DNA from 2 places in the Devosia sp. BK genome. Region 2 is predicted to be linked to the other one. Evidence: riboswitches for the same ligand, from Rfam matches in the RefSeq annotation. Region 2 holds a riboswitch; the other holds the start of a gene.

Region 1 (6,960 bases), on a different contig from region 2:
TGCCGCTCGAGGACAATTATGCGCTCACGATCGAAAGTCGCTTGGCACCAGAAGCCGTCCTAGGCGTCACCGCCCTCGGCCTCCATCTCACGCCCATGCCGGCATGGGACTGGAATATGGGCTCCTTCCAGATGTGCTGGCGCAGCGATGCCGGCCTCATGGCATCGGCCGATTTCAGGCGCACCGGCACCGCTGCGTCTTTGATCTAGCGGAAGACTGGCCTTGGTCGCGCACCGAGCGGCGCGACCGTCGCTATTAGCTTCACGACCAAAATCTCTTTATCGAGATAGCTTTAGCTTCAACGCGAGCAAGGGGCTCGCGTCATGCTGCTTCACGCTTTGCAAACCTGAAACCACTCACCTTATGGATTAAAGATATAAACATATCTTTATACGGTATTGACTCGCAATGGCTTCTGCCGGAATGTGCAGAGGCCAAGGTTCTCCGGTCGCCGCTTGCGATGTGCCGGAGCTAAGAGGGAAGCCGGTGCCCCGAAAGGTCGGGAATGCCGGCGCTGCCCCCGCAACTGTAAGCGGCGAGCTGAAGTCCACCATGTCACTGGGGTCAGACCTGGGAAGACGGGCAACGGCGATGACCCGCGAGCCAGGAGACCTGCCTCGGCGAAATAACGTCCACGGGCGGGGTGTCCTGGTGTGCCGTAGTGATGGTCGCGAGCGCGGCCCGTTTCGCTATGTGCTTGCCTCGGCCTTGCCCCCAACAAACTGGGGCTTGTCATGTCTCAAATGCAAAATCCGCCGGCATGTTTGGCGTGCCACCAACGAATGCCAGGTCTGCTCGACGTCCCGATGATGCGCGCGGGCGAAACGTCATGCGCCACTTCCAACCCTGCTGACTGACACCAAGACCGATAAGAGACGGCGACCGCTCCATGACCAAAGACCTGACTTTCGCAATCAAGACCGTTGCTTTCAACGAGGACTATCAGCCCGCTGAAAACACGCGCGTCACCACCAACTTCGCCAATCTCGCTCGCGGCGAAAGGCGGCAGGAGAATCTGCGCAATGCGCTGAGGATGATCGACAATCGATTCAACGCCTTGGCGTATTGGGATAACCCCAAAGCTGACCGCTACACCGTCGAACTCGACATCGTCACGGTCGAGTTGACGATCGGTGCCGAAGGAAAGAGCGCCTCGTTCCCCCTCATCGAAATCCTTAAGTCGACCATTCTGGACAAGAGGACGAATGAGCGCGTCGATGGGATCGTCGGCAATAACTTCTCGTCCTATGTTCGCGACTACGATTTCAGCGTCGTGTTGCCCGAGCACAATAAGGGACAGGCCAAATTCAACATTCCGGAGAGCTTTGGCGATCTCCATGGCAAGCTATTCAAGGCATTTCTGAACTCGGACATCTACCGCGCAAATTTCGGCAAGCCGCCGGTTATCTGCATCAGTGCCTCAAGCAGCAAAGTCTATCACCGCACCGAAAATCAGCACCCGGTTATGGGCGTCGAGTACCGTCAGGACGAGTTCTCGTCGACTGATCAGTACTTCGCCAAAATGGGGCTCAAGGTTCGCTACTTCATGCCGCCCGATAGCGTGGCGCCGCTCGCGTTCTACCATGTGGGCGATCTCTTGGGTGACTACACCAATCTGGAATTGATCAGCACCATCAGCACGATGGAGACGTTCCAGAAAATCTACCGGCCCGAGATCTATAACGCCAATTCGGCTGCCGGAGCTCTCTATCAGCCCGACCTGAAGCACCAGGACTATTCCGTGACGCGGGTGATCTATGACCGCGACGAACGTAGCCGCCTCGCCGTCGAGCAGGGCAAGTTCGCCGAAGAGCATTTTATCAAGCCCTATAAGAGCGTGCTCGACCAGTGGTGCGCCAGCTACGCGTCCTGAACAGTTAAAAGAACAGAAGATCGAGCATCATGAACAAACTCCTCCCCACCTCGACGGCTGGTAGCCTGCCCAAACCCTCTTGGTTGGCCCAGCCTGAAAAGCTCTGGTCGCCCTGGAAACTGGACGGCGAAGAACTCGTCGAGGGTAAGCAGGACGCGCTGCGCCTATCCCTCACCGATCAACAACAGGCAGGCATCGATATCGTCAGCGACGGCGAACAAACGCGCCAGCATTTCGTCACGACCTTCATCGAGCATCTCGATGGCGTCGATTTCGAAAAGCGCGAAACCGTGCGCATTCGCGATCGCTATGATGCGAGCGTGCCCACCGTCGTGGGCGCCGTTTCTCGCCAGAAGCCGGTCTTTGTCGAAGACGCCAAGTTTCTGCGTCGTCAGACCACGCAGCCGATCAAATGGGCCCTTCCGGGGCCGATGACCATGATCGATACGCTCTATGATGCGCATTACAAAAGCCGCGAAAAGCTCGCCTGGGAGTTCGCCAAAATCCTCAACGAGGAAGCCAAGGAGCTTGAAGCCGCGGGCGTCGATATCATCCAGTTCGACGAGCCGGCCTTCAACGTCTTCTTTGCCGAGGTAAACGAATGGGGCGTAGCAACGCTTGAGCGCGCGATCGAGGGACTCAAGTGCGAGACCGCCGTCCATATTTGTTATGGCTATGGCATCAAGGCCAACACGGATTGGAAGAAGACGCTCGGCGACGAATGGCGGCAATATGAAAAGACGCTGCCAACGCTGCAGAAATCGAGCATCGATCTGATTTCGCTCGAGTGCCATAATTCCCATGTTCCCATGGACCTGATCGAACTTATTCGCGGCAAGAAGGTCATGGTTGGGGCGATCGACGTCGCATCCAACACCATCGAAACTCCGGAAGAAGTCGCCGCGACCCTGCGGAAGGCCTTGCAGTTCGTGGACGCCGACAAGCTCTATCCCAGCACCAATTGCGGCATGGCGCCTCTTTCACGAAAGATCGCTACGGGAAAATTGCAGGCCCTGAGTGCTGGCGCTGCGATCGTCCGCCAGGAGCTATCGGCTTAAGCACCGACCTGTCGTCACCCCGTGTGGCCGGCTGAGTTCGCCACCGCTAAATCGATCAAAAGGAGCGACAAACGCCGCTCCGGTTCTTCCGCCCTAAAATATGCTTGAGAGGCCGATATGGACGTCTTGGACCATCGCCCCAACTCTGTGGACAAAGCCACCTATCGCAACGGCATGTCGCGCCTCGGCACGTCCGTCAATATCGTCACCACGACGCTGGCTGAGAAACGCTACGGTTTCACAGCCTCGGCCGTTTGCAGCGTCAGCGATACACCCCCGACACTGCTCGTTTGCATCAATCGTGCCAGCTCATGTTTTCACGCCTTCGAGAACGCCCGCCACTTCTGCGTCAACACGTTGAGGCCGGGCCAGGAAGACCTCTCGGAACTTTTTGGAGGCAGAATGCCGGGCTTGGAGCGCTTTGCCCTTGGCGAATGGCACGAGGGTTTTGCCGGAGTCCCCGTCCTCGCCACCGCATCAGTGAGCTTTGACTGCGAACTCACTAGTTTTGTCGACGAAGCAACCCACCGAGTTCTCTTCGGACGTGTCGTCAGCGTTCGTGAGAGCGACGAGAAAGCGACGCTCATGTACTGCATGCGGCGCTACATCAGCGGCTAGGCTGCTTGAAGCGCGCTAAGGTTGCCCGTGACTAAAACTGCCCGAGCGCTGTGGATCATTGCGCCGATCCATTATACCAAACCCCATCTCCTCGATCTGGCACGTCCCAATGTCCCTTGCTAACCGCCTGAAACGCTTCGGCCTCGATTATTATCTCTTCCTTCTGATCGGGACTGTAGCGCTCGCGACCATTTTTCCCGCGTCGGGCGTCGGGGCAGATATCGTCGACCAGATCGCCTATTTCGCTGTCGCGCTGCTGTTTTTCCTCTATGGCGCCAAGCTCAACACCAGCGCGATCGTGGCGGGCATCGCCAACTGGCGCCTGCAAGGCCTGGTCTTCGGTTTCACCTATGTGCTGTTTCCGCTTTGCGGATTGGCCTTGGCGGCTGTCCTGTCGCCATGGATCGAGGAAGAACTGGCAATTGGCATCGTCTATCTTTCCATCCTGCCGTCTACGGTACAGTCGTCAATCGCGTTCACGTCGATCGCACGCGGCAACGTCCCTGCGGCCGTTTGCGCGGCATCGATGTCGAATGTGCTCGGCGTGTTCCTCACCCCGGCGCTGGTGGCCGTGCTACTGCATTCTTCGGGCGATGGCATTTCGCTAAAATCCATCCTCGATATCGGTCTCCAAATCCTCGCGCCTTTTATCCTCGGCCAACTACTCCGCCCCTTGGTCGGCGGTTTCATCAGCCGTCATTCCGTTCTGACGCAGGTCGTTGATCGTGGCTCCATTCTTATCATCGTCTACTCAGCCTTCAGCGCCGGCGTCATCGCCGGGATCTGGCAGGAAGTGAGTCTGGCGAGCCTTTCGATCATCATCGCGGCCGATGTCATTCTGCTCGCGGTCATCATGGTAACCACGGTGTGGGCTGGGCGGGCAGCAGGGCTCACTCCAGCCGATCGGATCACCTTGCTCTTCTGCGGCTCCAAAAAAAGCCTCGCCAGCGGACTCCCCATGGCCAACATTCTGTTCGCTGGTCAAGCCGTCAGCATGATCATCCTGCCGCTGATGCTGTTCCACCAAATCCAACTCTTCGTCTGCGCCATCATTGCGCAACGTGCTGGCTATCTCGCCAGCGAAAAAGAACTGGAAGCGGCGGCGACTTAGTTCGGGGCGACGCCTCGTTCGGCGTTCCGAAAGGCTGTGGTAAGGGCCTGCTCCCGAACGTTCCGGAGCTGGGGAGTATCGCGGAACAGCACTGCTCACATGGCGCAGATATTAAACGCTTGAGCGTCAATGGCATCTGCCGCTCACCGCACGTGGGAGGACAATGGCGCTAAGATTAAAAATTTCCGATACCTAAATTAAGGGAACTCTGACTACTCACGCCCCTCCGATCGCTCCATGCTCATCAAATAGACAGAGGGCGGTGAGGGTAGTGGTTTTGGCTAGTGTTTTAGCAGTGGCAGATATTTCGCCTCAAACCGAGAGCCTGTTCGGCCTCGATGTGCAGGACCAGTCCTGCCGGCCGATGCTGCGCCAGCTCGAGGCACAAGGCGAACTGCTGGTTGTCGGCGAAGAAGTCGATCCGCATTTCGATCTTTCAGCACTGCTGTCGCTGACCCACGATACCAAAGCCGTCATTGCCGGCAAGCTTAAGGGTTCGGACCTCTCCGCTTTCGGCAATCTCCTCTCCGATCGCAAGCGCATTGCCCTGGCACTCGGCGTCGAAACGGACCAAATCCAGGAAACGCTGCTTGCCTCGGTCAAAAAGCCGGTTGCGCCAGTGATCGTCGAGAACGCTCCGGTGCAGCAGGTCGATTTTGACTATGGCGTTCTTGCCCGCCTCCCTGTTCCAACATTCTTCGCCAAGGAAACCGGCCCTTATATCAGCGCCGGCATGATGGTTGCGGTTGATCCCGAAACCGGCCTTGGCAATGCCTCCTATGCGCGCCTCAAGATCCTTAGCCCCACCGAGGCGTTGATCGGCATTGCGCCGAACCATCACCTCGCGATCATGACGCGCAAGGCCGCGGCGATGGGTAAGCCCTTGCCCTTCGCCGTGGTTCTAGGTGCACATCCCGCCATTCAACTGGCCGCGTGCCTCTATCTCGGCCTTGGCGACGATGAACTGCATTGTGCTGGTGCACTGCTCGGCGCGCCCGTGCGCGTCACCAAGTGCCTCACCAATGACATCCTCGTGCCGGCAGATGCCGAGATCGTGCTCGAAGGTTTCATCCATGCCGATAAGCCCATCGAAGAGGGCTATGTCTCGGAATATCATGGCATGTACGAGGATTATGGCGTCGGTGTCCTCGCCACCTTCCACCGCATGACGCGGCGGGAAGATGCCATGTTCCAGGTCATCGAACCCGGCTACCACGCCGAACACATCAATCTCGGCGCCATCCCGATTGCCGCGAGCCTCAAGGCCCAGCTGTCGCGCTCGATCCATAATGTCGGCGAGGTCGCCGTCACGGCGTCCGGTTCGGGTCGCAACAATGTCGTGGTGCAAATCCACAATCCGCGTCCCGGCCAGGCTCGCCGCGCCATGGCGATCTGCTGGGGCGCCGTCAGCATCATCAAGAACATCACCATCGTCGATAGCGATGTCGACCCGTGGGACACCGAAGCGGTGGAACTGGCCAAGTCCACCCGCATGCGCGCCGAGCGCGACGTGCTGATCGTCACCGACCTTCCGGCCGATCGCTCCGAGCCGCAGGAGTCGGGCGGCATGGTCGCCAAGATCGGTTATGACGCGACCATCCGACAGTCGGACCGCAAGGAAGGCTTCGATAAAGCCCTTCCGCCGGAAGCTTCTTATGACCGTATGCGTGCCGTTCTGGCCCGCGCCCAGGCCAAGGGGCGCTGAGCCATGCACAAGCGCCGTATGATCGTTGCGATTACCGGAGCCTCCGGCGCTTGCTACGGCGTGCAGGCGCTCAAGATGCTGCGCGAAATCGAAGGCATCGAAACCCATCTCATCATGTCGAGCGCCGGTGTGCGCACGGCCATGGAAGAGGGCGTCGTTGGCTCTGCCGAGGAAATTCGCGCTCTGGCCGATGTCACCTATCCGCACAAGGATATCGGGGCAGCGGTGGCCTCCGGCTCGTTCAAATGCGAAGGCATGCTGGTCGCGCCGTGCTCGATCAAGACGCTGAGCGCAGTAGCCCATTGCTATTCCGACGATCTCATTTCGCGGGCCGCCGACGTTTGCCTCAAGGAGCGTCGCAAGCTCGTCCTGATGGTGCGCGAGACCCCGCTTCATGCCGGTCACATCGCGTTGATGGACACGGCAACGCGCAGCGGGGCGATTATCATGCCGCCCGTGCCCAGCTTCTATACCCGTCCGAAGACGCTCGACGATCTGGTGAGCCAGACAGTGGGTCGCGCTCTGGACCTTTTCGATCTCGACCACCCCAGTGTGCGCCGATGGAAAGAAGGAGGTCTGAGCTAGTCAGGGATGC
Region 2 (6,960 bases):
GGAATTGACGATCGGCTTGCCCTGCACGCATTGCAGGCCCGCCTCGATCACCTCCCATTTGGAAGAGTCGATCATCACCGGAACGCGGGCGATTTCCGGCTCCGAAGCGATGAGGTTGAGGAACTCGACCATGGCGGCCTTGGAGTCGATCAGCCCCTCGTCCATGTTGATGTCGATGACCTGCGCGCCATTCTCGACCTGATCGCGCGCCACAGCGAGCGCCGCCGTATAATCCCGCGCCGTGATCAGCTTGCGAAAGCGCGCACTGCCCGTGACATTGGTCCGCTCGCCGATATTGACGAAGGGAATATCGGGCGTGAGGACGAAAGGCTCGAGGCCGGAAAGGCGGAGATAGCGGCTCAATGGACGACCCTCGGCGCAACGCCTGCAACGGCATCAGCGATGGCGCGGATATGGTCCGGCGTCGTACCACAGCAGCCGCCCACCACATTGACAATGCCTTCGCGCGCGAACTCGCCCACCTGTTTGGCGGTGTCCTCTGGGCCTTCATCATATTGGCCGAAGGCGTTAGGCAGGCCGGCATTGGGGTAGGCGCAGGTAAAGGTGTCGGCGACGCCCGAAATTTCGGTCATGTGCGGGCGCATTGCCTCGGCTCCTAGCGCACAGTTTAGCCCGATGGTGAAGGGACGCGAATGTTTGACCGAATGCCAGAAGGCAGTCGGCGTCTGCCCGGTCAGCGTCCGCCCCGAGGCATCGGTAATCGTACCCGAGATCATCATCGGCAGCGCCACGCCGGTCGCTTCGAAAGCTTCCATGCAGGCAAAGATCGCCGCCTTGGCATTGAGCGTATCGAAGATCGTTTCGATCAGGATGACGTCTGCACCGCCCGCGATGAGGCCGTTGACCTGCTGCGAATAGGCTTTGCGCAGGTCTTCGAACGTTACCGCGCGAAAACCGGGATTGTTTACATCGGGGCTGATTGATGCCGTGCGGTTGGTTGGTCCAACGGCGCCGGCCACAAAGCGCGGCTTGCCGTCGATAGCGGTCGCGCGATCAAGCGCGCGGCGCACGACACGCGCACCCTCGACATTGAGATCATGCACCGCCGATTCCATGCCGTAATCGGCCTGGGCAATCGTGGTCGCCGAAAAAGTATTGGTCTCGACGATATCGGCACCAGCCATGGCGTATTTGAAGTGAATCTCTTCGATCGCTTCGGGCTGGGTGAGGATCAGAAGGTCGTTATTGCCCTTCTGCGGATGATCGGAATGATGCCGGCATGCGTGACCAAACCCGTGGCCGACGAAGTCATCCTCGGAAAGCCCCAATCCCTGGATTTGCGTGCCCATGGCGCCATCCAGAACAAGGATGCGCTCACGCGCCAATTTTTCCAGGAGCTTACGGCTGGGGGATGGGTTTGCCGGCATGATGACCTCGTCTTTCCTGGCCTTTTACCGAGGGTTTTTCGGAAAAGAAAGCCAAGCCAGATGTGGTGCTCATGCCGGCAGATGTGAAGGCGTCAGAAGCTCGCCTTGGCTCCTGCATAGAAAGTCCGGCCCTGCGTATTGTAGCCCAGAACCTCCTGGTACTTGGTGTCGAAGAGGTTCTGCACGCGGCCATAGACCTCGACCTGGTCGTTGATCTTATAATTCAGGCCGGCATTGACGACGGTGTAGGCAGGAAGCGTCACGTTGACAGCTGGGAATTGCGAAAAGTCGGTATCGAGGTTTGGCCCGTTCAAAACCACCTCGCTATGCAGCGTCAACGGAATTTCCGGCAGCGTATAGGCGATGTCGATCGCGCCGGAATGCTCGGGACGACGGATCTCTCGTGCACCATTCGGCTGGCGAGCGTCGAGATAGGTGTAGGTCACGCCGGCGGTCAGACCTTCGACGATGTTGACGCGAGCGGATAGCTCGACGCCTTGGCGGGTGCTGGTGCCGAGCAGATTGACGACCGTGCTCGGTGCAAAGCCCTGCGTCTGGATCTGGTTTTCGAGCGTCTGGTTGAAATAGGTCGCATCGAGAACAACCACACCGTCAAGCAGGCTCTGCTCGACCCCAATATCCCAGCCAAAGCTCGATTCCGGCACCAGACCGGGATTGGGAATGAACAGGGCAGGATTGAAGCCGAACTGTTCGTAGAAGGTCGGATTGGTCGAACCGGTCCCGAGCGAAGCGTGGAGGCGCGTTCCGGTATCCGGAACCTGCCATGCGCCGCTGAGGCTATAGGTGGTGACGTCGGCAAAGCCTTCGTTGAAATCGTGGCGCAGGGCTGCGGTAAGGAAAACCTGATCGAAATAGGTGCCGCGATATTCCCCGACGAGCGAATTGGTGACGCGCTTCTGCACATCGAGCTTGGTCGGCACGAGTTGCTGGAAGGTTTCGTAGACCACATCATAGCCGAGGGTAACGGTATGCGTGCTGTCGAGGAAATCCGGCGTGTCGAAGTTGCGACCGACTTGATAAGACGCTTTGTAACGATCGTTGGTATTGAGCGAAGCGCCAAACTGATCGTTGGCGCCGCGCTCGATCGTGCCGGCGCTGACGCGGGCATTTTGAAACCAAAGGCCATCTTCGCTCACCCAGCCAAGACCAAGAGCGCCGGAAAGCTCCTTGATGGTGGCGGTATCCGGAGTGTCCTGAACGATCCCGGAAAAATCCTGGCCATCAGCGTACGCATCGATGCGCGCATAACGGATGCTGCCATCAAGGGTAAGCTGCGGCGTGATATCGGCGGCAAACCGACCATTGGCATCGATATGATTGGCTCCGTCGAGCTCGGTGCCAAACGAGGAGACATTGAAGCCGTTGGTGTGCCGCATGGTCAGCGAACCCGAAATGTCGAAATTGTCCTGGCCATAGGCCAGCGACCCGCTTGTCATCTTCGTGCCGTCTGTGCCCGTTTCACCCGCCAGAGTGCCGTGCAAACCGTCCTCGGATACCGATTTCGTCACGATATTGATAACGCCCGCCATGGCATTGGCGCCCCAGAACGCGCTTTGCGGCCCACGCAGAATTTCGATGCGTTCGACATTGGTCATCGCCAGGCGCGCAAAGTCGAATTCCCCGTCCGAGTTTTCGCTGACCGGCACGCCATCGATCAGTACGAGCACATGATTGGCTTCGGCGCCACGGACACGGATCTGCGTCTTGTTGCCGAATGAGCCCGTGCGCGACACCGCAAACCCCGGCACCTGACGCAGCACGTCCGCGATATAGGGCGTGCCGCTCAATGCGATCTGATCACCATCGATCACGGTATAGGACCGCCCGATTTCATTCTCTTCAAACGGGGTCAGGCCACCGGCATTGATGACGAGCTTGGGGAGGATCGTTTCCTGAGCCGTAACGGGAAGGGCTATCGCCAGAGTGGCAGTCAGCAGGGCGATGGACGAGGTGAGCGACTTGAAACGCATAGGGCGTGGCTTTCGAGGTGGCGCGACGGCTCAGGCGGAAGCGTGAATGCTTCCCGCGCATGAGGCGCACAGAGATTGAAATGAGGTGGGGCGTGCGGCCGGATTAGCGGCGCGACGGCATCGGGGGACGATCGCTCATCGTCTGTCTTGTCCTCCGCCCGATCCGCCCGATCAGCCTGAAATGAATCCGCTTCCATGGCAGGTCTCCTGGCTCGCGGATCAAGCCGACGTTTCGCCTTCCCAGCCCAAAAGCCAGTGGACACTGAAACGTCGTCTCCGCTTACAGTTGCGGGGGCAGCGTCGGACTGGGGATCGCTCCTTGACCGGCTTCCCTATTATCCCCTTGCGAGGACCATGGACGGGCCGAAAATGAACAAAGCCTTAATTCAAGTCAACGACGTAAGGCCGTTCGCGAGGGGCTATCCACAGTGTCGCCTTAATCGATCGTGATCGCGCGATTGAACACGCGCTGGTAGCCCGGCAGTTTTTCTGGATAGAGGATCGAGATCAGATCCAGCAGCACCAGATCGGGGCGCATGGTGCCCAGTTCGTAGAACTGCACGCCGCCATTCGGCCCCTTCAATGCATCGGGTATCCATACCTCTCCTGCCTGGGCCGCGGGCAGCGCGGCGAGGCGGGGATTTTCTGCCGCGATATCGGCAAGGCTGCGATAGGTCATTGCCGCCTGGATCCAGACACTTGCCTCCCGCGCGCGGGTCACAAGTTGTTCGAGGTCATGGATTTCGAAGCTACCGGTGCTGGTATTATCAGCAAAGATATAGCGTCCGCCTGCATCGGCAATGAGCTGCGCAATGAATGACTTGCCGCCCGCCGCAAAGAACACGCCACCGAACGCCTGTCCGCTGAGGACAAACGGCTTATCGTCTTCCGCAACTCCTGAGACCAATGCCTCCGCTGCTGCATATCGCTTTGCGACCTCTGCAAAGCTCTCGTCGGCCTTGGCTTCGGCATTGAAGAAAAGCCCCATGAACTTGACCCATTCGGCCCGGCCGAGCGGCGATGTGTCCTGCCAGTCGGCAAAGTTGACGACGGCAATGCCTGTCGCTGCGAGCCGCTGAATTTCGGCCTCGCCACTCCCGCCCGCCATGAACACGTCGGGCCGCGCCGCCACCACGGCCTCGATATCGACGACCCCCGAGGTTTCGTATTCGACCACCCCGGCTGTTTCCATCTGCGCAATGACTTCCGGCGTCGCGATGAAATCTCGCCGGGCTACTCCGGTCAGCGCCTTCAATCCGCCGACGGTGACAAGCGCAGGAGCCTGTGCCGTGCTGCCTGAAAACAGCGACTGAACCGGCACGCTAATCCGCGGCACATTGGCCATGTCCGGTCCGAGGTCCGGGCTTGGCGTGCCGCATTGCACCAGCACATAGTGCTCGGGTTGACCGCCCGGATAGGGCCGGTCGACGGTGACGATTTTGTAATTCCCAAAATACGCGACGGAGAAATTGTCCGAAAATTCGATCTGCGACTTGGCTGCAAAATAGTCCTGCCCCGCCTCGTAAGCGGTAGCGCAGCCCTTCGCGTCGAGCGCAGGCGCCGCCATCGATGGCAACACACTGAAAAGGGCAAGGAGCATGCCGAGAAAAACTCGATTGGAAATCACTGGACGCTTTCTCCCGTTCGCCGAGCAAAGCGGGCAAGGTCTGCAAAGCTCTGTCCCTCCGCCTGCGTGCCGTTTCCTTCTGCCGTCCATCCTTGTTCTCCGACGGTCACGATCAACTCGGCCATGCGCGCATCCGAGGGCGCAAATCCCTCCCGTTCGAGAACTGAACGCGCAAAATCTACTCGGCCTGCAAAACCGGAAACGAAGGCGCGACCGCGAGGATGCGTTCTGATCCTGAAGCTTTGATCGGTTACCGAAAAGGTAACGTTTGGCCCCGAAAACACCGCCGCAAAGGTGTCATCGGCAAGCAGGTCTTCCGGCGCACCGATATGCACGTGGCGCTTGCCATCGATCAACCAGATCGTGTCGGCGGTGCGCAGCGACAGGTCGAGATCATGGCTCGAAAGAATGACCGCAATATTTTGATCGCGCGCCAAATGGCGGAGCATGGCGACCATCTCGACACGCCCTGATACGTCAAGAAATGCCGATGGTTCATCGAGCAACAGAACGGATGGCTTTTGTGCGAGAGCCCGCGCGATCATGAAGCGCTGGCGTTCGCCGTCCGACAATTCGTTGATATCGCGATGTGCCAGATGCGCTGCGCCGACGGAGACAATAGCCTCCCGTACAATCTCTCGATCCGCCTCGCCCAACTGTCCCGCCCAATTCACGTGCGGGTATCGGCCGAGCTCGACCAGCCGAAAAGCCGGCATGGCGCCGATGTTGATGCGCTCTGTGAGCACGACCCCAACGTGCCGGGCCAGCTCGGCAGGTGACATTCGGGCGGTATCACTTCCTGCGATAGCAACGGTTCCGGAGAGCGGCCGCAGGGCCCGCGCCAGGGTCCGCATCAGTGTCGATTTTCCCACTCCGTTGGGACCCAATAGACAAACCATCTCGCTAGGTTGGACGGTCAGGTTGAGCCCGGTCAGAACCGTGCGCTTGTCGCGCCGACGGCCATAGCCGACCGCGAGATCCCTTGCCTCAAGCAGCGCCGTCATCCGACAAAGCCCCCGTTTCGGGCGCGGAGGATCACGAGAACGACGACCGGCGAGCCGATCAGTGCCGTCACTGCATTGAGTGGCAAGACGCCGAATTGGCTTGGCAGCAACGAAATCAATTGCGCGAGGAGGGCGAGGAGAGCGCCAAGCATGATCGAGGCTGGTACCAGAACGCGGTGGTCGGAGGATTTCAACAGAGAGCGTGCGATGTGTGGCACTGCCACACCCAGAAAGCCGATCGGTCCACAAAAAGCGGTTACCGCGCCGGCGAGCATGGACGCTGTCCCCATGGTCACAAGACGCATTGCCTTGGTATTGAGGCCCATGGATTGCGCGTAGGTCTCACCGAGCAGCAGAGCGTTGAGTTGTTTGATGCTGAGGCACGCAATCAGGAGGCCGATGATGACCACCGGCGCCAGCACCTGCAATTGCGTCCAGGTCACCGCGCTGAACGATCCAAATCCCCAGGCGACCCAACGCGCCAATTGGTCTGGCGCCGCCCCAGCCACGAGCAACGTCACGAAGGCGGAAACCGCGTAGCCCGTCATCAAACCAAAAACCAGAACAGTGGTTGGGTTTTGGAGGCGCGCTGCAACAGCCAGCGTCGGCGTCAAAACCAGCAAGGCGCCCAGCGTAGCCGCGATGACTAGGGCAAAACCGGTGCCGATGCCCAAGCCTCCCGTCAAGAAGACGCCGATAGCACTGCCTGAGGCGAGAACGACGAGCGCGACGCCAAGGCTGGCGCCCGAAGTAATGCCGAGAACGAAGGGATCGGCCAGTGGATTGCGCATCATTGTCTGCATTTGAAGCCCGGCAACGCTGAGCGCGGCTCCGGCAAGGCCTGCAGTCATGGCGCGCGGCAGGCGGATGGAGAGGATGATTTCTGCGTCACCCGGGGCATTGCTTGTCTGCCCGGTCAGAACCGCAACGACCGACTGGAGCGGTATGGC

What was found. A riboswitch is a leader RNA that binds a small molecule or an ion and turns the genes downstream of it on or off. The one in region 2 is predicted to bind cobalamin.
Region 1: it holds a riboswitch for cobalamin, as region 2 does, so the genes downstream of both, DevBK_RS08820 (DUF1852 domain-containing protein) here and DevBK_RS18405 (TonB-dependent receptor plug domain-containing protein) in region 2, are expected to answer to the same signal.

What each region holds. Positions count from the first base shown of each region.
Region 1 covers NZ_JAIMBX010000001.1:1,795,671-1,802,630, reverse strand. Annotated here, with positions in the region: gene DevBK_RS08825 (gamma-glutamyltransferase) at 1-209, shown strand, start outside; cobalamin riboswitch at 421-635, shown strand; gene DevBK_RS08820 (DUF1852 domain-containing protein) at 890-1,873, shown strand; gene DevBK_RS08815 (methionine synthase) at 1,903-2,931, shown strand; gene DevBK_RS08810 (flavin reductase) at 3,049-3,549, shown strand; gene DevBK_RS08805 (bile acid:sodium symporter family protein) at 3,659-4,660, shown strand; gene DevBK_RS08800 (UbiD family decarboxylase) at 5,025-6,365, shown strand; gene DevBK_RS08795 (UbiX family flavin prenyltransferase) at 6,369-6,950, shown strand.
Region 2 covers NZ_JAIMBX010000003.1:595,498-602,457, forward strand. Annotated here, with positions in the region: partial or broken gene metH (methionine synthase) at 1-1,355, opposite strand, end outside; gene DevBK_RS18405 (TonB-dependent receptor plug domain-containing protein) at 1,481-3,379, opposite strand; cobalamin riboswitch at 3,559-3,751, opposite strand; gene DevBK_RS18410 (ABC transporter substrate-binding protein) at 3,816-5,006, opposite strand; gene DevBK_RS18415 (ABC transporter ATP-binding protein) at 5,003-6,010, opposite strand; gene DevBK_RS18420 (iron ABC transporter permease) at 6,007-6,960, opposite strand, start outside.